Regions from separate parts of the Helicovermis profundi genome, predicted to be linked through region 2. Evidence: a T-box and tRNA genes for the amino acid it is inferred to sense, from the RefSeq annotation. Region 2 holds a T-box; the other regions hold tRNA genes.
What was found. The T-box of region 2 lies ahead of leuS (leucine--tRNA ligase). A T-box ahead of a tRNA ligase gene usually reads a tRNA of that ligase, here a tRNA-Leu.
Positions count from the first base shown of each region.

Region 1: it encodes a tRNA-Leu, which carries the amino acid that the T-box ahead of leuS (leucine--tRNA ligase) is inferred to sense. The anticodon was not compared.
Region 3: it encodes a tRNA-Leu, which carries the amino acid that the T-box ahead of leuS (leucine--tRNA ligase) is inferred to sense. The anticodon was not compared.

Region 1 covers NZ_AP028654.1:1,739,865-1,747,692, forward strand. Annotated here, with positions in the region: gene AACH12_RS07650 (5'-nucleotidase C-terminal domain-containing protein) at 46-1,752, opposite strand; tRNA gene AACH12_RS07655 (tRNA-Leu) at 1,957-2,043, shown strand; partial or broken gene AACH12_RS07660 (peroxiredoxin family protein) at 2,433-2,750, opposite strand; gene AACH12_RS07665 (thioredoxin domain-containing protein) at 2,763-2,894, opposite strand; gene AACH12_RS07670 (hypothetical protein) at 2,960-3,130, opposite strand; gene AACH12_RS07675 (YolD-like family protein) at 3,206-3,649, opposite strand; gene AACH12_RS07680 (IS110 family RNA-guided transposase) at 4,031-5,335, shown strand; gene AACH12_RS07685 (inorganic diphosphatase) at 5,442-5,936, opposite strand; gene AACH12_RS07690 (GNAT family N-acetyltransferase) at 6,139-6,546, opposite strand; gene AACH12_RS07695 (RES family NAD+ phosphorylase) at 7,372-7,828, opposite strand, start outside.
Region 2 covers NZ_AP028654.1:2,511,790-2,519,617, reverse strand. Annotated here, with positions in the region: gene nadD (nicotinate-nucleotide adenylyltransferase) at 1-464, shown strand, start outside; gene yqeK (bis(5'-nucleosyl)-tetraphosphatase (symmetrical) YqeK) at 490-1,071, shown strand; gene rsfS (ribosome silencing factor) at 1,071-1,433, shown strand; T-box leader at 1,481-1,667, shown strand; gene leuS (leucine--tRNA ligase) at 1,740-4,205, shown strand; gene AACH12_RS11320 (helix-turn-helix transcriptional regulator) at 4,223-4,870, shown strand; gene AACH12_RS11315 (RidA family protein) at 4,935-5,315, shown strand; gene AACH12_RS11310 (D-alanyl-D-alanine carboxypeptidase family protein) at 5,464-6,759, opposite strand; gene AACH12_RS11305 (ComEA family DNA-binding protein) at 6,882-7,439, shown strand; gene selD (selenide, water dikinase SelD) at 7,591-7,828, shown strand, end outside.
Region 3 covers NZ_AP028654.1:1,725,231-1,733,058, forward strand. Annotated here, with positions in the region: gene AACH12_RS07580 (NADH-dependent [FeFe] hydrogenase, group A6) at 1-331, shown strand, start outside; gene AACH12_RS07585 (hypothetical protein) at 643-1,911, opposite strand; gene AACH12_RS07590 (universal stress protein) at 1,963-2,406, opposite strand; gene AACH12_RS07595 (DUF5673 domain-containing protein) at 2,452-2,967, opposite strand; gene AACH12_RS07600 (IS110 family RNA-guided transposase) at 3,318-4,622, shown strand; gene AACH12_RS07605 (ketopantoate reductase family protein) at 4,749-5,666, opposite strand; tRNA gene AACH12_RS07610 (tRNA-Leu) at 5,861-5,946, shown strand; gene coaE (dephospho-CoA kinase) at 5,959-6,606, opposite strand; gene polA (DNA polymerase I) at 6,621-7,828, opposite strand, start outside.

The DNA of each region.
Region 1 (7,828 bases), 770 kb from region 2:
ACTTGTAGAGGGCATATTTTTCAAATACATTTTGCTATATTTTTATTATTGTACAGGAATTACTAATTGTTGACCAGGAATAATATAATTAACATTTTTAAGTCCATTATACTCACCAATAGCCTTATAAGTTACTCCATATTTCTTTGCAATTTTCCAAAGCATATCATTCGAAACAACAGTGTATGTTGGAAGTGCTTTGATTTCAGTAACAGCTTTTGGAGTTAATGTTCCTTTCTTAGCTGCTTCAACCAAAACGTCTCTAATTGGAACATAAGTATTTACAACATTTGTAGCATTCGAGAAATCATACTTATCTCCACCACCAAACATAAAGTCATTTACTACAACAGAATAATTTTTATTATCATCAAGTGGTGTACCATCAGCTAATTTAATAGAAACAATTCTTTGTCCAAATTCTTTTGCTGGATCATAAGTAACTAATAGGCCTGAGAAAGAACCGTTAGAAACATCAGGATTAGAAATACCATGCTCAATTGCAGCTCTTAAATCCTTACCTGGAAGATCCATTGTAACTAATGCGTTATCAAAAGGCATAATTTCATACATATCACCCATTGTAATATCGCCTGCATACATATCACGTCTTAATCCGCCACCGTTTTGAATACCAACTTGCACTCCAACTTTGTTTGCCATAACTTCACAAACCCATTGACCTAATGGAGTTACATTATCATCTTTTCTATTGTTTGTAAAAGTAGCAGTAGTTTTTCCAACAACTTCTTTTAATATTGGAGCAAAGTTCTCTTCATAAGTTGCTAAAACTTTCTCTGTAGATGGATCAGGAATAATGTCATTTTTAACTTTATAAACAGCATCTACTGTTGGTTCAACATTTAAAAGTTTATTATTTGCATCTAATGTAATTGTAAGGTGTCCTAAAGCTCTACCATATTTGTATGCTTGAACAATTGCAACTCCATTAACTTTACCATAAACTGTTTTATGACTATGAGCAGAAATAATTCCGTCAAGTCCAGTTACACCATTAGCTAAAGTAACAGCAGAACCAGTAATTTCTTTAGTATCATAGTTTTGTGCTGAGTCAAGGTGAGTTACAGCAATAATAACATCAGGAGTTCCTTCAGCAGCTTTACCAGCCTTTAAGAAATCAATCCATTCTTGAGCAGCTTTTACTGGATCTCTAAACTCAAGACCAGTAACATTTTCAGCTTTTGTAAGTGTTAAAGTATCAGGATGAGCAAGTCCAATAAGACCAATTTTAACTCCATCTACTTCAATAATTTTATAAGGCTTTGCCCATTCTACTGGTTTGCCAGTGCTTGTAACATAAATATTTGAAGCTAAATAATCAAAATTACCTTCTTTAGACCATTTTGAAAGATAATCTTGACCCCAATCAAATTCATGATTACCAACAGCTGATGCAGTAGTTCCAACAGCTTTCATCATTTCATTAACAGGTTTACCATAAGTTAAGTTAGAAATTGCAGTTCCTTGGTAGTTATCTCCACCAGAAATCACAACAGTATTTGGATTTTTAGCTTTTAAATCGTTGATTTCACCAACCATTTTTGCCATACCAATGTTTTTTCCCCAACTATTTACATCTTCTGCAACATTACCATGAAAGTCATTGAATTCTACTATATCAATAGTATGTGCAGGTGCAGAGTCAGCTAAAGAAATAGCTGGAATTGCAAAAAACAGTGTAAACACCATCATAGTTGCAATAATTAAATTCAGTTGCTTAGTTCTTTTCATTTCTTTCCTCCCCGTTTTTATGTAGTATATAAAATTAACTATATATACATATAATATTATAAATATAGACATATGGCAAACAATTATTTACTTTTTTTAATAATATTTTCAACAAAATCTAGTAAATTTATATGTAATTTTCTATTGTAAATATTAGAAATTTATGTTATCATTGTTTTTGTCGTCAAGTTGTACATTTTGCATGCCGAAGTGGTGGAACTGGCAGACGCGCTGGACTCAAAATCCAGAGCCTTTCGGGGCGTGCGGGTTCGATTCCCGCCTTCGGCACCAACGAAAAACACCTTGCTCTTTAGAGTAAGGTGTTTTTCGTTTTTGTCTTAAGGTATGGATAAGAACACGCTAAAAAAAGCCAAAAACAAGTAAAATCTAAATAATAAATAAAATAATCAATTACTATTACTTCAGTTAATAACAAACGCATGGTGGGCTCCACCTTCGATTCCCGCCTTCGGCACCAAGATAAAAATACCTTGCTCATAGAGTTAGGTATTTTTATATTTTTGTTTAAGGTATGGATGAAAACACGCTAAAAAAAGCCAAAAACATGTAAAATATAAATAATAAAAAATTATGTATGTACTTTAGGAACTTTCACCATAGTACATTCTCCAATCGTAATTCAAATCATAGTTAACATTATTATTTTAGCTTTTTACCGATTATAGTGTATCGATTAGCTTAAACATTTCATTATTTTCAGGAATATCCGTCATAGAATGTCCGTAATGTACATATCTAAGAGTTCCATTTTTATCGATCAACATTTGTGCTGGCATCCTTCCTAATTTAAAAAGATTAACCTTTTGTCCATATAGCTTAATAACACTATGTTTTGCATCTGGAATACCATAAAACATATATCCTTTTTCAGCCCAAAACGAAGTGAATTTTTCTTTATTTTCAGGTCCAACTATAATTATTTCAGTTTCTTTTTTTACGAATAAATCATAATCTTGATGCAACTGCATCATATGTTTTCTACAAAATGGTCAAATAAATCCTCTATTAAAAACTATTAGAACATTCTTTTTTTCTTTAAAATTAGAAAGTTTGATTTTATTACCTTTAAAATCTTCAATTTCAAAATTTGGAGCTTCTTTATTAATTTTGATACTAGACATTTAAACCTCCTCAATATATAAAAAAATGTGCAAATTTTTTACACAGCTATATTTGCATTTTAGAATCAATTGATATGATTCTCTTGCTTGAGCACTTCTTTGAATGCTTCTTCATATTTATCAATAATATAGAAATATGTAGTATCAAAATACGTAAATCCGTTCTCAATAAATTTATCAGCTATGATTTTAGTATGTTCCAATTCAACATTATCACCAACCATTGCTAAACGCATAAATCCAAAACCAAATTTTTTAATATTTTCTCCTAAATATTTAGTGTTCATAATTTGCTTAAACTACATTAGCATCTATTTATAGGATTTAGAAGTATTATTTACTAAGCTATATACATCATCAATGCCTATCTTAACACCATCGACCATATGAATTTCTCTTTTATTTATATCGATTTTTTTAATTTTTCCACTCTTATTAATATATTCTCCACCAGATTTTGTCTTATCAGCCTTAAAGTATATAACTTCTACATCAACCTCATTTGGAAGTTGTGCATCTATTTCTTGTAGTTGATTATCAATAAGAGCTTTTCCCATTTCGTCCAATTCTTTTCTTTGATCTGTATATCTTGCTGCTTCTTTAACGGCAGAATTATGTCCAACTACAGCTGCAAATGGTGCGAATTGAGCCGCTCTATTAGATATAGTCATTTGAGGTCTTCGACTTGAAACGTGATGAGGTAAATGAAGTATATCTTCATATTTCTTTAATTCATTAGAATTTTTCTTCTTCATAATATCTTGTATGATTAATTAATAAAAATTAATCACATCTCCTTGTATAATTAGGTTAGAAATATTGCTTAAGTTTCTTGCGAATATTCTTACCTAATTCATTTATATTGTTTGTGATTAAAAATAAGTTCAACCACTTAACATACTGTAATTTTTCTATTATAGTTATCTCATAAAGAGTATATGCGTCTTCTCCTTGAATGACTCATTTCTTGAGTTTATATTCGTAACAAAGCTTGCATTATTGTGAGATTCTTTGATTTAGCTGGTTGAATTTCTCTTTGATCATAAATATTATTAGAGAATTATTCGTGTCACTTACAAGGTTAATTGACTCACTAATTATTGTTACTCTTTATTATTTTAAATGGGGGTTATTTTATGTCTAACTATTACCATTTGCCTGTTGTAGGCATTGATGTTGCTGCTAATTTTTCAGTAGTTACTGCTTTAAAACCTAATGGCGACGTATTCCGTAAGAACCTTAAAATTAGCCATACACTTGGGGGCTTCAATAAACTTCTTCTTTTTCTACAAAAAATTGAAGAAGAGTTTAACGATAGTCCCAAAGTATTTTGCGAATCCACGGGAATATATCATCTTACTCTTCTTCATTTTCTTGTTAAAAATCAGATTGATATACATGTAATAAATCCTCTGATAACTAATTCTAACAAGAATTCGAACATAAGAAAAGTAAAAACTGATAAATTAGATTCTCTTTCCATCGCAAAAATTTGTAAATTTGATAATGTAAAGACTTCAACATTCACTAGTGAGGAGTTTTTACACCTTAAACTCCTAGTTCGTGAGTATTACAAAGTTGTTGATTTAAAGGCAAATTTGAAAAAAACTTTCTCAAATAATATTTATATTAACTATCCAGGACTTCAAAATGCATTTGCTAATATAACAGGTAAGACACCTTTAATATTTATTAGAAAATATCCAACACCTAAACATCTTCTTAACGCTGAGCCCAAAGTTGTTATTGAACTTCTAACAAAGTCATCAAGACGTGGTTCTAGTTGGGCTAATAATAAATATAACAAACTTATAAAAATCGCTAATAGTGCCAATATCATTGGTATTACTCCCTTGCTTTTTGAATCTAAAGTAATACGTTTTAGCGAAAGTTTTGATTTTTATACAAATCAACTTAGAAATATTGTAGATGAAATTCACCAATATATTGACAATGCCTCTTTTGGAGAAGTATTTAAACAAAATATTAATCTTCTTAAAAGTTTCAAAGGTCTTGGTGATATAACTGCAATTACTTTGTTAGTTGAAATGGGTGATATTAATAATTTTTCTAAGCCTCAACAACTTGTAGCTTTTTTCGGTGTAGATCCTAGCGTTAATCAATCTGGCAATTTTAGCGGTGATCGCAATAAAATGTCCAAACGTGGTACTGCTATAGATAGAAGAGCTTTGTACACAGTCGCTCTTGCTTCAATACGTACAAGTAAAAATAAAAAGCCAATAAATCTTGTTTTGTATGAATATTATCACATAGCCCTTGATAAGAAAAAGAAAAAAGTTAAACTTGTAGCTGTTATGAATAAACTACTTCGCTATATTTTTTCAATACTAAAAAATCAAAAACCATATGAAGTTAGAAATCCACTCGTCCACAAAAGGATGTTTTTAGAATCTAAACTTCATAATCCTGTTGCTGCTTAATAAATATTTTTACAGTAAATAATATTGAATGTTCATTTTTACTCGAGCATTATTTAGTATGCTCATTTTTAATAAGAACTTTTTTTATTAAATTACTTGACTATTACTAGCTGGTCTTTAAAGCATCATCATTATTTTCAAGAAATTCTATACCTCCACCTGGTAAATGATAATATGTTTCATCTTTACACACTTCTTCTAAAACTAAAATTTTATCCTCTGATTTTATTAACGCTTTAACTGTATTTCTAATTGATTTCTTTATATAATCGAAAGTTATTATATCTGATTCAAAAAAACGTTCTTGAAACTCGGTTAGTGCTTGTATCTGCTCTTTACTATAGCTATTCAATTCCTTTGCTAGTACTAGTTTATCTTCATTATCATTTTTACGATTAATTATTCCAATTACTTTTCCCTCATACTCAGATAGTGGTTCGAATTCACCTAAAATATACGCATCAATTCCTTCACCATCTCCTGCAATCGTTCCTTCAATATATCCGTAATTTATTGGATAAAACAAATCATATTTTGGATGCTTTGACCCCAATGGTCTATCAATTTTTATCTTTACAGTTTGTCCTAAATATTTATTCATAATATTCCCTTTCTCAACATTTACTTCGCTCTGATTTTTGCATAACGTTCCCGCAGTTTCCGTCGTGTCCCCTCTTTGCTTCGATTCGTTTTTTAAAATCAATATCTAAGCAATTCAATTTCTCTTTAATCACTAAGGATATGAAGGGAACTGGCGTGTTATGTGCCGGTTTCAAAACTTCCATTAACTTTGTTTAACCATTCTATTCTCCTGATTGGTTTGAATAATTCCTAATACTCATTCCAGTATTTTCCCTCATATCAAATCTTTCATAAAAAGATATCTTGTCTTTATCACAAATTAAATCAATCATATATAATTTTTCTAGACTCTCTAACATTAAATTTACTAATTTACTTCCAATGCCTTGACCTTGGTAATCTGGTAGCACTTCTAACAATGGTATATATCCCGATATAAATCCGTCAGTTATTGCATATATAAATCCAACAACTCTTTGCTCTTTGTCATCTATCGCCAACCATGTGTAATTGCTATTTAACAATATTTTTTTAAGCATTTTTCCACTAGGTGGTTTTGGCCAACCTACAAAAAATCCATTGTACTCATATTTTTCGATGTTCTCTTTACTATTTACGTACTTAATCATTTAAATTTTCCTCACGATATAATTTTTAAACAAACACTCCCTAGGGTTTTGAATCTGTCACATAACGTTCCCGCAGTTACCGTCGTATCCTATTTTTGCTTCGTTTTATTTTTAAAAATCCACATCCAAGTAATTCAACATCTCTTTAGTCGCAAGGGATATGATGGGAACTGGCGTGTTATGTGCCGGTACTACATGTTTTAAAAATAATTTTTTTTTTCAATTCTTTATAAATATTCGCCCTAATAAGATATTTTTCGCGAGCAATTACTTCACTTTTTAAATACAAAGTTGACGCGTCGCATCTAAAACCCTCAGCTCAAGCCTAAATATCTTTCGTGAACATTTACTCCACTTTCTTAATTATAAAATGGCGCGTCGCATTTAAAACCTTCAACCAAAACCAAATTGTCTTTCGCGAACAATTGCTCCACTTTCTAAATACAAAGTTAGCGCGTCGCATTTAAACCTTCAACTCAAACCTAAACATCTTTCGCGAACATTTACTCTACTTTCTTAAATACAAAGTAGCACGTCGCATTTAAAACCTTCAACTCAAACCAGAATATCTTTCGCGAACATTTGCTCCACTTTCTTAAATACAAAATGGCGCGTCGCATCTGAATTATTCTTTACTTCTATATCAATATAAAACAATTATATTTTTTGATGCATAATCTAATGTAGTTCTGTCACATAACGTTCCCGCAGTTTCCGTCGTATCCTATCTTTGATTCATTATATTTTTTAAGTTCATATATATGTAAATCTCAACCCTTTTAATCACGAGGATATGAAGGGAATTGTCGTGTTAGAAGAAGTTTCTCAAATTATTTGATACTTAATACTCTTAATCTCAACGGTTTTAATACTATTACATTTAACTATTTGATCACTAAATAAAGTAAGATTACATTTTTCTGGATTTTGATCAAATAATGAACTAAAATATAACACTCCACCCAAACCTTCTGATTTTATCAATTCAGCGAAATATTGCATTGGTAAATAATCAAAAGATGATTCAACCTTAGAGAACGACCTAGAGAACATCCCACCCAATAATAAAATAAAAGACGATAGATTAAAATCCGCACTATAATCAGAAATAGCATGTTTATCTGTTAAATTTACAATCTTTATATCTTCAGTTAGTTCAAATTCAGCAATTTCTATTTTTGTTCTAGCATTTGGTCTTAATTCCGAAACTACTGTTTCAATATCCGTCGCTAAATAAAAATGATTTATTCCATAAGAATTGAATCTACCCAATGACTTTATA
Region 2 (7,828 bases):
TTGAAGTTGATAAATTTGATAGATTTAATATGGTTAAATTAGCAATTGAATCTAATTCAAATTTTGAAATTTCTTCAATCGAGATAGATAAACATAAAAAGACATATACAATTGATACTATAAAAGAGTTAAAAAATAATATTGATGCAGAAATATTTTTTATTACAGGTTCAGATGCTATTCTTATGATCGACACTTGGAAGGATTATAAAGAACTACTTTCTTTAGTCAAATTTATTGGAGCTACAAGACCTGGGGTAAAAAAGAAACAACTAGAAAATAAAATTAATGAAATATATAGAGACGTAGGAGAAAAAATATTACTTACGTCTATTCCAAAACTTGAAATATCATCAACTGATATAAGGAGAAGAGTCAAGAATAAAAAAAGTATTAAATATTTACTTCCTGAAAAAGTTGAAGAATATATTTATAGTAAATCTCTTTATTTAATAAAAAAATAAGTTATTATATGAGTAAGGTGATGAAGTGAATTATGAAAAACATAAAAGAATAATAAAGTCGAGATTAAAACCTTCAAGGTTTAATCATACACTTAATGTTGTTAAAATGGCATCGAAATTAGCAAGAATTCATGGTGCTAATGAAGAAAAAGTGGTTATGGGTGCATTGTATCATGATTATGCTAAAAATCTGTCTGATCAAGAATTAAAAGCTTATATAAAACATAATAACCTTAAAATTGATCATTTTGTTTGGCAAAATATTTTTCTTTCACATGGAGTGGTAGCTGCCTATATGTTAGAAAAAGAACATAATATAAATGACTTAGATATATTAAATGCTATTAAGTATCATACTTTTGGCAGACGAAATATGAGTTTAATAGAGAAAATTGTATATATAGCCGATGCAATTGAAATTGATAGAAAATATAAACATGTGGATTTTATTAGGGAATTAAGCTATGAAAACATCGATGTAGCTATAATTACTTATATAGATTATTTTATTGAATTTGCTATAAAAGAAAACAAAATAATTCATTTAAATACTTTAGATTTAAGAAATGAAATTTTAGAAAATGGAATTTTGCCTAGGAGGGTATAATGCAGGAAATGCAAGAAATTAAGGATTTGGCTTTTGAAATTGCTAATTTAGTTGATGATAGAAAAGGTGAAGATATTTTATTAATGGATTTAACAAATTCATCAAATCTAGCTGATTATTATGTTGTAGCTTCGGCGTCATCTGATAGACAAGTTGGTGCGATAGCTGAACATATTGAAGATGAACTTGAAAAACAAGGAATCTTCGTAAAAAGAAAAGATGGACACAGATCAAAGAAATGGATAATACTTGATTATGTTGATATTATAGTTCATATTTTTTATAAAGAAGAGAGAGAGTTCTATAAACTTGAGAAAGTGTTAGCGAATTCAAAAATTATTGAATTTAATGCTGCTAATTGATTGACGAAATAATATAAAATTTATATAATAGAAAAAACTGAATATTATAATTTACTGGAAGTAGTAGAAAAATAATTATTTAAAGAGAGTTAATGCTTGGTGGGAATTAACATAATTAAATTTTGAACTTATCCAATGAGTGTGAATTGAGGTTGGTAATCCTTTATAATCCATAAGAGAGTTATTTTATTATAACTAAGTAGGGTGGTACCGCGGAACTGTTTCGTCCCTATGTTTACTTATGGCTTCTAAAAGGAATACCAATTTTTTTATATGGAAAATTAATATAATAATAGCGGAGGGAATATGGAATATAATTTTAGTGAAATTGAAAAGAAATGGCAAAATAAGTGGAATGATGATAAGGCGTTTAAAGTGACAGAAGATAGTGAAAAAGAAAAATACTACTGCTTAGAGATGTTTCCCTACCCATCAGGAAAACTACATATGGGTCATGTTAGAAACTACTCGATTGGAGATGTAATAGCAAGATACAAGAGTATGAAAGGATTTAATGTACTTCATCCAATAGGATGGGATTCTTTTGGACTTCCAGCTGAAAATGCTGCTATAGCACATCAGATACATCCGGATATTTGGACAACAGCTAATATTGATGAGATGAAAGTTCAACTTAAAACATTAGGTATAAGTTATGATTGGGATAGAGAAGTTGCAACTTGCAAAGAGGATTATTACAAATGGACTCAGTGGTTATTTACAAAATTCTTTGAAAATGGTTTGGCATATAAGAAAAAATCGCCTGTGAACTGGTGTCCTTCATGTGAAACTGTACTTGCAAACGAGCAAGTTGTTGGCGGTGTATGCGAAAGATGTGATAGTGCTGTAGTTAAGAAGAACTTATCGCAGTGGTACCTAAAAATTACTGATTACGCAGAAAGATTATTACAAGATATGGATAAATTAGATGGTTGGCCAGATAAAGTAAAGTTGATGCAAAAAAATTGGATTGGAAAGTCAATTGGTGCGGAACTAGATTTTGAAATAGAAAATTTTGATAAATCACTTAAAGTATTTACAACTAGACCTGATACAATTTACGGTGCTACTTATATGGTATTAGCTCCTGAACATCCTTATGCTAAAGAGCTTGTTAAAGGCTTAGCTGTAGAAAAATCATTGGATGAATTTGTACTTAAACTTCAGCATTTATCTGAAATTGAGAGAACTTCAACAGAAGTAGAAAAAGAAGGTTTATTTTTAGAAAGATATGCAATTAATCCTCTAAATGGCAGTAAAATGCCTATTTATGTTGCAAATTATGTTTTAACTGATTATGGTACTGGTGCTATTATGGCGGTTCCAGCGCATGATGAAAGAGACTTTGAATTTGCAAAAAAATATAATTTGGAAATTGTGCCGGTAATAGATTCAAATGATGATAATATTGATATAAATAACCTTGAAAAAGCATTTATTTCAGAAGGTTCTATGATAAATTCTGGTGAATTTAATGGAATGGCAAATAAAGAAGCCTCTGAGAAAATAATAGAAAAATTATCTAATCAAAAAATAGGTAAGAAAACAATTAATTATAGATTAAGAGATTGGCTTGTATCAAGGCAAAGATATTGGGGAGCACCTATTCCAATTGTAACTTGTCCAAAGTGTGGGGAAGTAGCAATTAAAGAAGAAAATTTACCTGTACTTCTTCCAAAGGACGTTGAATTTACTGGAAAAGGAGAATCTCCACTTAAAACTAGTGATACTTTTAAATATACAGCGTGTCCAAAATGTGGTGGAAAAGCTGAAAGAGAAACGGATACAATGGATACTTTTGTCGATTCAAGTTGGTATTTTTTAAGATATACTGACCCTAAAAATGACAAAGAAGTATTTGATTTTAAAAAAGCTGAATATTGGATGGATGTAGATCAGTATATAGGTGGGGTTGAACATGCAATACTTCATTTACTATATGCGCGTTTCTTTACTAAAGTAATGTATGATTTGAAAATTGCTCCAGTTGATGAACCTTTTAAAAATCTTCTTACACAAGGAATGGTTCTTAAAGATGGATCAAAAATGTCTAAATCTAAAGGTAATGTAGTTAGTCCAAATAAGATTATTGAAAAATATGGTACAGACACTGCAAGACTATTTGTATTATTTGCAGCTCCTCCAGAAAGAGATTTAGAGTGGAATGATGATGCGGTTGAAGGAACCTTTAAATTTATTAATAGAGTTTGGAGATTAGTCGATGAATTAAAAGATACTATTAAAGAAGGCGAGCTTAAAATTAATTCAAAAGAAGAAAAACATTTGAATTATTCTCTTAATAAATCAATTCAAAAGATTACATTTGATATAGAAGAAAGATTTAATTTTAATACTGCAATAAGTTCTGTTATGGAATTAATTAATGAAACATACAAATATAAAGAAAAATTTAAAGAAAATTTAAATGCTGAGCTTTTAAATAATATAGTTAAAGATGTTTTGTTAGTACTTGCACCATTTGCACCTCATTTTACTGAAGAACTTTGGAGTCAAATTGGTGGAAGTGGAAGTATCCATAAAGAAAGTTGGCCAACATTTGATGAGTCAGCCTTAGTATTAGATGAAAAAGAAATAGTAATTCAAATAAATGGAAAAGTTAAAGAAAAAATGGTTGTAAGTTCAAGTATTACAAAAGATGAACTTGAAAAAATGGCACTTGAGAGTGAAAAAATTACTATATTAATTGAAAGTAAAAAAATTATTAAAGTTATTGTTGTTCCAGGAAAGCTTGTAAATATTGTAGTAAAATAAAAAAGGGGTTTTATAAAATGGAAAAAAAATTACATCCAATTCTAAAAAGCTATATTCCTCTTGTGAACGGACTTGCTGAAACATTTGGAAATAACTGTGAAGTTGTACTTCATGATTTTACGAACTTACAAAATTCAATTGTTGCAATCGCAAATGGTCATATTACAGGTAGAGATATTGGTAGTCCGATGACTGAACTGTCTTTAAATAAAGTTACAAATGGAAAAACAGATAAAGATTCTATTAACTATACAGAAAAAAGCATGGATGGTAGAGTTTTAAAATCAAGCACAATGTTTATTAAAGATGAATTTGAAAAGGTAATAGGGTGTTTTTGTCTAAATTTTGATATAACTGAACTAGTTGCTGCTAGAAATGTTATGAACGGCATTATGAAAGTTACAAAAGAGAATGAATATGTAAAAAATATTGATAATGTAAATAAAGTTAATGATGTCTTAATGGATATTGTAAATGATACAATTGAAGCTAAAGGTAAACCAGTAGCATATTTATCGAAAGATGAGAAAGTTTCAATTGTTCAAAAACTTGATAATCAGGGAGCATTTTTAATAAAAGGCGCAATTGATTACGTTGCAAAGGTTTTATGTGTTTCAAGATATACAATTTATAATTATTTAGATGAGATTAGAGTAGACAAATAGAATGTTTTAAATTAGAATATTCTTAGAAATATTATTAATAATTTGAATAAAGAGGAGTGTTATTATGGCTTTAAAAGTATTGGCAACTAAAAATGCACCAGCAGCAGTAGGACCATATTCACAAGGTATGCAATCAGGGGGATTTGTATATGTATCAGGACAACTTCCAATTGATCCTTCAACAAGTTTAATGGTGAAAGATACTATAGAAAATGCTACTAGAATGTCTTTAGAGAACTGCAAAGCTATTATAGAGTCAGCAGGACTTACGTTGAATGATGTAGTTAAAGCTGAGATTTTTATAAAAGATATGAATGAGTTTGGGGCTATGAACTCAGTTTATGGTGAGTATTTTACAGATCATAAGCCAGCAAGAGCATGTGTAGAAGTTGCAAGACTTCCATTAGATGCAAAAATTGAAATTCAAATGATTGCGTACAAATAATTAATATCTTAGAATAAGTTAATAATATATACTTTAAAAAATGATATATTATCATATTTCAAATAAAAAATAATGGACTAAAAGAGCAGAAATATTAAGTGATTTTGCTCATTTAGTCCATATTTTATTGACTACTCATTTTATAATACTAATTACGTTTAATAAATTTACGTTTTATTAAATTTATAAGTGTCATAATAAATCTCCAAATAATTATAGCAAGTAAAACTTTTAATATAATGAATAGGACAGTAGTTTTAGAAATTTTATTATTTGAGTTTGCAAGATTAATTGTTTTGTCACTTAGAAGAGGTTTATCAGTAATTTCATATGGTGCAATTAATGGAATACTAGCTATAGTTTTAGTGGCTACAAGAATATTTACATGCCCTATTACTTGATCTGCTTTGTATGGAAGTTTAATATCTTTATCCAATTTAATTTCTTTTGTTATGGTTAAATTAGAATCCTTTTTTGATATTAATACATTAATATCTTTATCTGAAGTTATTGGAATTTCTTTATCGCTTGCAACTTTTATGTTAGCTAGTATATCATTCTTTTTAAAAATAGTTACGTAATTATAATTATCTACTCCATAGTCGAGAAGTGTTCTTGAATCTACATAAATATTTTTGCCTTCACTTTTTAAAATAACTGCGATTAAGTATTTTCCATCTTTTTTTATAGCTGAAACAAAACACTGCCTAGCTAAGTCAGTGTATCCGGTTTTTATTCCAACAATACTATCGTATTTTATGTCAATATTTTTACCTTTATAAGAAATTTTATTTTTTGAACCAGAAGCATATAAAAATTTATTGCTACTAGTTAAATATCTAGTTTCGCTTTGTTTGTTTGTAGGTTTTATATTATATTTGTATGTAGAAACTATTTTACTAAAAGTTTCGTTTTTCATGGCTTCTTTTCCAATTAACGCTAAATCGTAAGCACTTGAATGATGTTCTTTATTTGGAAGCCCATTTGGATTTACAAAGTTAGAATTTGTAGCTCCTATTTCCTTTGCACGAAAATTCATTACTTTAGAAAATTCTTCTACACTTCCAGAATGAAATTTTGCTAGTGCAACAGCAGCATCATTTGCTGATTCTAAAAGCATTGCATAAAGGAGTTCTTTTACTGTGAATTTTTCTCCATCAATTACATATATTCTGCTTCCCGTGGTAAAGGGAGTATCTTTATCAATTGTAACTATTTCATCAAGTTTATGATTTTCAAGTATTATAAGTGCAGTTAGTATTTTGGTTGTACTTGCTGGATACATTTCTTTATGTGAATCTTTCTCGTAAAGAATTTGACCTGTATTTCCATCAATGAGTATTGCAGATTTAGCAACAATTTCAGGTACAGATGCAAAAGATAAAGATGATATAAATAAACTCATTAAAAGTGTTAAGGCTATAATTTTATAAAATAATTTCATTGTTTCCTCCCATTTTACTTTTTATATTATACCATAAGCTTTAAGTAATATTATTAAAATATATTGAAAAAATAAATACAAGGAGATACAATAAAGGTACAATATGGAAAAATGGAGGTTTTATGAAATTAAAAAAGAAAGAAATAATACTATTAATTATTGCGCTATCTCTTATGCTAATTATAAAATTAGTTGATGAAGTTAAGATTCATTATGAAGATAAAAAGAATTTAGTTTTATTAAAAGAAGAACTAAAAACAAATGATAAAAATTTAAAGATAAAAGTTTATATATTGGGTGAAGTTGAGAAAGAAGGTAGTTATGAACTAGACTATGGTTCAAGAATTGAAGATGTTACAAAAATAGCAGTATTAAAAGATACTGCGGATTTGACTAGAATAAATTTAGTTGAATATTTAGAAGATGGAGAAAAAATTCTGATTCCTAAAATTGATGAACAACTTTTTGATGGTAAAAATAAACTTTCATTAGAAAAATTTAATTTATTAAAAGCAAAAGAATTACTGGCTATTCCGGGAATTGGTCAAGTCTATGCCGATAGAATTATTAATTATAGAAATAAAAATGGATCTTTTAAATCATTTGAGGAGTTAATGAATGTAAAAGGAATTGGCGAAAAAAAATATGAAAATATGAAAGAATACTTTATAATAGAATAATATATTTATTATAGAAAAATTTAATGCTTCTCCTTTGCGTATAAAGTTTTTGAATATAATAGATTAGCACTTGTATTTGTCTACTTGGTTGATATAATTAAGTCTTAGAAGAAATATTATTTAATTAAAATAGCATATAGAAGGTGAAATAATGAATACTAAAAAAATAAAATTAACAGATTATAGTCAGGGATCTGGCTGAGGTTCGAAACTCGGACCCGAGACACTTGCACAAGTTTTGTGTAATTTACCTAAATTCGAAGATGAAAATTTAATAATAGGACTCGAAACATCAGATGATGCTGCAGTATACAAAATTGATGATGAAAAAGCAATCATACAGACATTAGACTTTTTTACACCAATTGTGGATGACCCATATATGTTTG
Region 3 (7,828 bases), 790 kb from region 2:
TTTAAATATTGGTATCGCTCATGGACTTGGAAATGCAAGAAAATTACTTGAAGATATTAGAGCAGGAAAATCCAAATATCATGCAATTGAGATAATGGCATGTCCTGGCGGATGTATTGGTGGAGGTGGACAACCTTACCATCATGGAGATATGGATATCATTAGAAAGCGTCAAGAAGCAATTTATCAAGAAGATAGAAATAAAACAAAAAGAAAATCACATGAAAATACTCAAATTCTTAAATTATATGAAGAGTATCTTGGAAAACCTTATGGTGACAAAGCTCACTCTCTTCTTCATACGCATTACACTGCTAAAGATAAAATATAATATTACAATTAATACTTTTAGTCCTTAGCATCTTGTAAATAAAGATTTAAAGTAAACAAAAAACATTTGAAAGATAAACTATCTTTCAAATGTTTTTTTAAAATCATACCTACACTCTCTTTTTCTTTTGATTAAGATATTGATTTAAAATATATATTGCTAAAAGTGCAACTGCAATTATTTTTAGCCCAAATTCCATTTACTCACCTCTAAAATAATATTTAATATATTAAGTTCACTTAATTATATTCTACACTATATTAGAGAAATGTAAACTTTTTTTAACAATCTTTGTACTTTTTTTATCAAAATTATGAATTATAATTCATAGTCCACCTGTTTATATCATCTTTAAATACATTAGTTAAATTTTCACTATATTCGATTAACTTATAATTTGTTAAACCCAAGCCTGTAATTTGTGGTTTTTCACTAGTTAAAAATGGGCCTGATACAGCAACATACCATTTAGAAATACTATTTTCTTCAAAATAATTAAACTTATAGTAATAAATTTTTAAATTCCCTGCTATATTTTTTTCTGAAGTTAAAACGAGATTATTTAGATTATAATCAGCCTTAATTTTTCTATAAATATCACCTTCAGAAAAAAACTTTTGTGTGTAATATTTCACCGGAAATAGTTCGTTTCTATTTATTTGTTTAAGTTTTTCAAATAAAAAAGTCCTACATTCAATTTTTTCACTTAGATTTTCAAATACATAGTAAACTCCTTCTTCTTCGTTTCCTAGCATTATTAAAGAAATTAATGCATGAGTTTTTATATTTTCATTAGAACTTTTTGTTTTTTCTTTAAGAAGTAATATAATTTCTTCATCATATAAGTATGCAAAAATATCAATTAAAATCAACAATTCATTTTCTACTTTAATTCTATTTTTGTACTCTTTGAAAGAGAACTCTAAAGAAGTTTTTTCAAGCTGAGTCCATTTTTTAAGTAATTGTTCTTTATATATTTGGTCTTTATCAATATAAAGTAATTTCTTTTCTAAATATTGATTCATTAGATCAAGAATTTGAGCAGATTTTTCAGAAAAAATAAAAGGAAGTAATTTGGGAAATATAATTTCTGAAAATATTGGTTTTTCTTTTAAATGAGTTAAAGGGATTCGATTCAATTTATCAAAATCATTGGTTAAGGAATTAATGAAAAACTTATAATTTTCATTTGTTCTAAACCAAGAAATGTAATCAAGCACTAGGCTTCTATATTTATATGATATTTTATCATAATTTTCTTTTAAGTATTTTAAATACAAAAGCGATTTATCTAATAAAACTTCATTAAAAAGAATAGTAAAATCAACGTCATCATATTTCTTTTCTAAATTACAGCTTATAATCCATTCAATAATTAATATTCCATCATTATCGCTATAATTTATATTTTTTAATTTTTTAATAAAATTATGCATTTTAGAATCATTTTTACTATCAAAATTAGTAATAATTTCTTTTAATTTATTTTCCGATGAATTATTGTAGGCAATCTTTTTTATGTAAATATATACTACAAAACAAAACAAAACAATTAATAACACTGCTAAAAAATCAACCATAATTACCTCACCTTTTCAAAAAAAAGATACCATAATGGTATCTTTAAAATATTATTTTACAACAAGAACTGGTACACTAGCATGATGTACTACTTTATCAGTAATATTCCCAAGCAAAAAATGTTTTATTGCTGAATCACTTTTATCTGGCATAATAATCATATCTACTTTTTCTTCTTCAGAAACATCAATAATAACAAGTGCAATATTACCTATATCAGATTTTATAGAACACTCAATTCCAACACTCGTAAATTTCAATTTTTCATTTTCAAGTATTTGATTCGAAATCTTAAAGGTGTCTTGCATATCAATATTATCAAAATAATTATTATACATTGTAATATTCGGAGTAATTCTTGATGCCATATTGTTACTGCTAACTACATTTAATAAGAGAATATCAGCTCCATATAATTTTGATAAATCTCTTGCATAATTAAATGTTTTTTCATTTAACCCAAGAGCATCAATTGGAACAAGTATTTTTTTCATAACACTCACCTCACTAAATATATACCCCAAATTTTTATTTTATATCTATTTTTTTTTATTTTTTTTATTTTTTGAACCAATATTTTCTCTAAAAATTTTACTTACTGATGATCTTTCCTCTTCTTTAATAGTATAAAAATATTGAAATTCTTTTCCATTATTACCTTGTACCTCAATAGATATCTTTAGTTTATTCTTTTTTTCAATATAAGAATATCTTTTTACTCTAGAAAAATCATAAAAAATACTTTTTAAAACCACACCATTTTCGCAAATGTAAAATGAACTTGTTTTATATGTCACAAAAAAGCTCACCATTACAAGTAATAAAACTCCTATTGAAGAGATAACCACTGAATTAAACTCTACTCCTCTAGCGAAAATAGATAATGGATACATTACAATAAGAACAACCACCCCAGAAAAATATAATTTTTTATTAATATGCTTTTCTATTAAAATTTTGCCTGCACTTAAAAGTGATTTACTTAAATTTTTATAATTCAAATATGTAAAAGCCGCGAGCATTACCATTGCACCTAAATTAAATACTAAATTCATCCTTATCTCCTTTGTATAATTAGGTTAGAAATATTGCTTAAGTTTCTTGCGAATATTCTTACCTAATTCATTTATATTGTTTGTGATTAAAAATAAGTTCAACCACTTAACATACTGTAATTTTTCTATTATAGTTATCTCATAAAGAGTATATGCGTCTTCTCCTTGAATGACTCATTTCTTGAGTTTATATTCGTAACAAAGCTTGCATTATTGTGAGATTCTTTGATTTAGCTGGTTGAATTTCTCTTTGATCATAAATATTATTAGAGAATTATTCGTGTCACTTACAAGGTTAATTGACTCACTAATTATTGTTACTCTTTATTATTTTAAATGGGGGTTATTTTATGTCTAACTATTACCATTTGCCTGTTGTAGGCATTGATGTTGCTGCTAATTTTTCAGTAGTTACTGCTTTAAAACCTAATGGCGACGTATTCCGTAAGAACCTTAAAATTAGCCATACACTTGGGGGCTTCAATAAACTTCTTCTTTTTCTACAAAAAATTGAAGAAGAGTTTAACGATAGTCCCAAAGTATTTTGCGAATCCACGGGAATATATCATCTTACTCTTCTTCATTTTCTTGTTAAAAATCAGATTGATATACATGTAATAAATCCTCTGATAACTAATTCTAACAAGAATTCGAACATAAGAAAAGTAAAAACTGATAAATTAGATTCTCTTTCCATCGCAAAAATTTGTAAATTTGATAATGTAAAGACTTCAACATTCACTAGTGAGGAGTTTTTACACCTTAAACTCCTAGTTCGTGAGTATTACAAAGTTGTTGATTTAAAGGCAAATTTGAAAAAAACTTTCTCAAATAATATTTATATTAACTATCCAGGACTTCAAAATGCATTTGCTAATATAACAGGTAAGACACCTTTAATATTTATTAGAAAATATCCAACACCTAAACATCTTCTTAACGCTGAGCCCAAAGTTGTTATTGAACTTCTAACAAAGTCATCAAGACGTGGTTCTAGTTGGGCTAATAATAAATATAACAAACTTATAAAAATCGCTAATAGTGCCAATATCATTGGTATTACTCCCTTGCTTTTTGAATCTAAAGTAATACGTTTTAGCGAAAGTTTTGATTTTTATACAAATCAACTTAGAAATATTGTAGATGAAATTCACCAATATATTGACAATGCCTCTTTTGGAGAAGTATTTAAACAAAATATTAATCTTCTTAAAAGTTTCAAAGGTCTTGGTGATATAACTGCAATTACTTTGTTAGTTGAAATGGGTGATATTAATAATTTTTCTAAGCCTCAACAACTTGTAGCTTTTTTCGGTGTAGATCCTAGCGTTAATCAATCTGGCAATTTTAGCGGTGATCGCAATAAAATGTCCAAACGTGGTACTGCTATAGGTAGAAGAGCTTTGTACACAGTCGCTCTTGCTTCAATACGTACAAGTAAAAATAAAAAGCCAATAAATCTTGTTTTGTATGAATATTATCACATAGCCCTTGATAAGAAAAAGAAAAAAGTTAAACTTGTAGCTGTTATGAATAAACTACTTCGCTATATTTTTTCAATACTAAAAAATCAAAAACCATATGAAGTTAGAAATCCACTCGTCCACAAAAGGATGTTTTTAGAATCTAAACTTCATAATCCTGTTGCTGCTTAATAAATATTTTTACAGTAAATAATATTGAATGTTCATTTTTACTCGAGCATTATTTAGTATGCTCATTTTTAATAAGAACTTTTTTTATTAAATTACTTGACTATTACTAGCTGGTCTTTAACTTTTCTAGTAATTATTTTCTATCGTTTTAATCATATCAAATAATATATTATTAATAGGTGTGTCATAACTATTAAGTCCACCTAATTTTATCATTTCTCCTGCAAACATTTCAACTTCAGTTTTTCTTTTAGATTCTATATCCTGAAGCATTGAAGTTTTTCCATTTGGAGCGAATGTATCAATAAAATCATGAAATAATTCAATATCCTCATCGCCTAAGTCAATCCCTAATTTATTTGCAAGTCCAATTACCTCTCTCATGGTATCATCCATTAGCTTTCTAGCATAGTAATCATTTTGAAAAACTTTATAATCAGCTCTAAGAATTGCTGAAGTTTGGTTAATTCCAACGTTTATCATGAATTTACGCCATATAACTTTCATTAAATCTTTAGGAGAATCATAAGGAATTCCAACTTCATCAAATAAATTCTTAATACCTTCTACTCTATTAGAATACACACTATTTTCTTTTTCACCAAACATTATAGTACCCAAATTTTTATAACTTATACCATTATCATTTCTAAGCGCATCAATTCCATAACATACTGAATATAGTAATTTTTCCTCACCAAGTTCTTTGGCAATTATAGCTTCACTTGATATACCATTAAGTAAAGACATTATGACCGTTTTAGAATTTACAAAAGGTTTTACTTGCTTGATAACATCACTTAAATGATGAAATTTACAAGCAATAATAATTAAATCAGCTTTTTCCATATTGTCTTCACTTGAAATAAACTTAAATTTATATTCTTTATTATTTACGATAAATTTTGAACTCTCATATTTTTCTTTACGTTTTCCATTTGCAATTACTTTAAAATTTTCATAGTCATTTTCAATAAATTTTGAGCAAAATGAAGCTCCAATTGCTCCAAGACCTATCAAATATACGCTCTTCATATTTCGCATCATTACCTCCTTATCGCCATTATACATTATTTTTGAAAGCACTCCTACATTATAACAAATATATCTTTAAATGCATTTAAACTTTTAAAGTTTAAAGCACTCTTTAAAATATAATCATATTGACATAAAGAGAAATAACCATTATAATTCATATGTGAGTAAAAATGAGAATATAAGTAAGCTAGTTTATACAAGCGAGAGTGGCGGAATGGCAGACGCGCAGGTTTGAGGGATCTGTGACCACTAGGTTGTACGGGTTCAAGTCCCGTCTCTCGCACCAATTAATAGCAGCCTAATGGCTGCTATTTTTTTTCATATACTCTAAATTGTCTATAATCTTAGTATTGGTATATCCAGAATAAAGTATTAATACATCATTTTTAAGCTCTTCTATACTAAAAGAATTATAAACAATAATATCTGATAATTCAATTTTATCGACTAATAACTTCTGAGCATTTATTCTTTTTATCGCTTCTTCTTTTTTAATATTGTCTCTTTTAACTAGCCTATCAATTTGAGTTTCTTTATCAACATATATTAACCAAGTTTCTGTTACATCATTTTCATATTTACTTTCATATAGCAAAGGACAATCAAAAAAAATAATATTTTCATTCCTATTTCTGTAATACTCAAATTCTTCATAAACTTTTTCTTTAATCCTAGGATGGGTAATCGCATTCAATAATCGTAATTTTCTATAATCACTAAATACAATCTTTCCAAGTTTTTTTCTATCCAAAGTTCCATCTTTATTAATAACTTCTTTTCCAAATGTTTCTTCAATTTCTTCTAATGATTTTTCACCTTTTTTTACAACATCACGAGCAATTTTATCTGCATCTACTATAATCGCTCCAAGTTCTTTTAGCACTTTTGATACAGTGCTTTTACCCGAAGCTATTCCTCCAGTAAGTCCTATAATTTTCAATTTCATCCCTCTTTCTTTTGCTACTTTGTATCAAACCAGCTAGTCCCCACTTTCATATCTACCAAAAGCGGAATATCAAGTTTATATGCATTTTCCATCTCATCTACTAAAATTTCTTTTACAATTTCTATTTCATCTTCACTTGTGTCAATAATAAGTTCATCGTGAACTTGAAGTATAAGTTTGGATTTTAATTTTTCTCTTTTTAATCTATTATATACATTAATCATTGCAATTTTAATTATATCAGCCGCACTTCCCTGAATTGGAGTATTCATTGCAGTCCTTTCAGCAAATGACCTTAAATTAAAGTTTTTGTGATTTATTTCAGGAATATATCTTCTTCTATTTAGTAAAGTTACTACGTATCCAATTTCCTTACATTCTTTGATTGTTGTATCCATATATTCTTTTACACCAGGATATTTTTCAAAGTATTGTTCTATATATAGCTTTGCGGTTTTTCTTGGTATTTTAAGTGTTTCACTTAAACCATAGTCACTCATACCATATACAATACCAAAATTCACTTCTTTCGCTCTACTTCTAATATCTGCTGTAATTTCATCTAAGGGAATATTAAAAACTTTTGAAGCAGTCATAGTATGAATATCTAAATTTTCTCTATAGGCAAGTAATAGGTTTTCATCTTTTGACATATGCGCTAGTACTCTTAGTTCAATTTGTGAGTAATCAGCATCTATTAATTTACAATTATTATCTGCAACAAACACTTTTCTAATTTTTCTTCCGATAGGAATCCTTACAGGAATATTTTGCATATTAGGATCACTTGAACTAAGTCTTCCTGTAACTGCAACAGTTTGATTTAAACTTGAATGAACTTTTCCAGTCTCTTTATTTATTACACTTCTTATTCCATCAACATATGTAGATTTTAATTTTGAATAAGTTCTATACTCTATTACAAGTGGTACAATAGGATGTTTTTTTTCGAGTTTTATTAAGACATCATGACTTGTAGAAAATCCTGTTTTCGTCTTTTTAATTACTGGAAGTTCAAGTGTTTCAAATAAAACCACGCCTAATTGTTTAGGTGAATTAATATTAAATTTTTCGTTAGAATAAGAGTATATTTCAGACTCAATTTCACGCAGTTTATTGGTTAAATCTTCATCAATTTCGTTTAAAACACTTTCATCAACTTTAAAGCCCTCATATTCAGTAGAAGCCAATATCTCAACTAGTGGAATTTCTACATCAATAA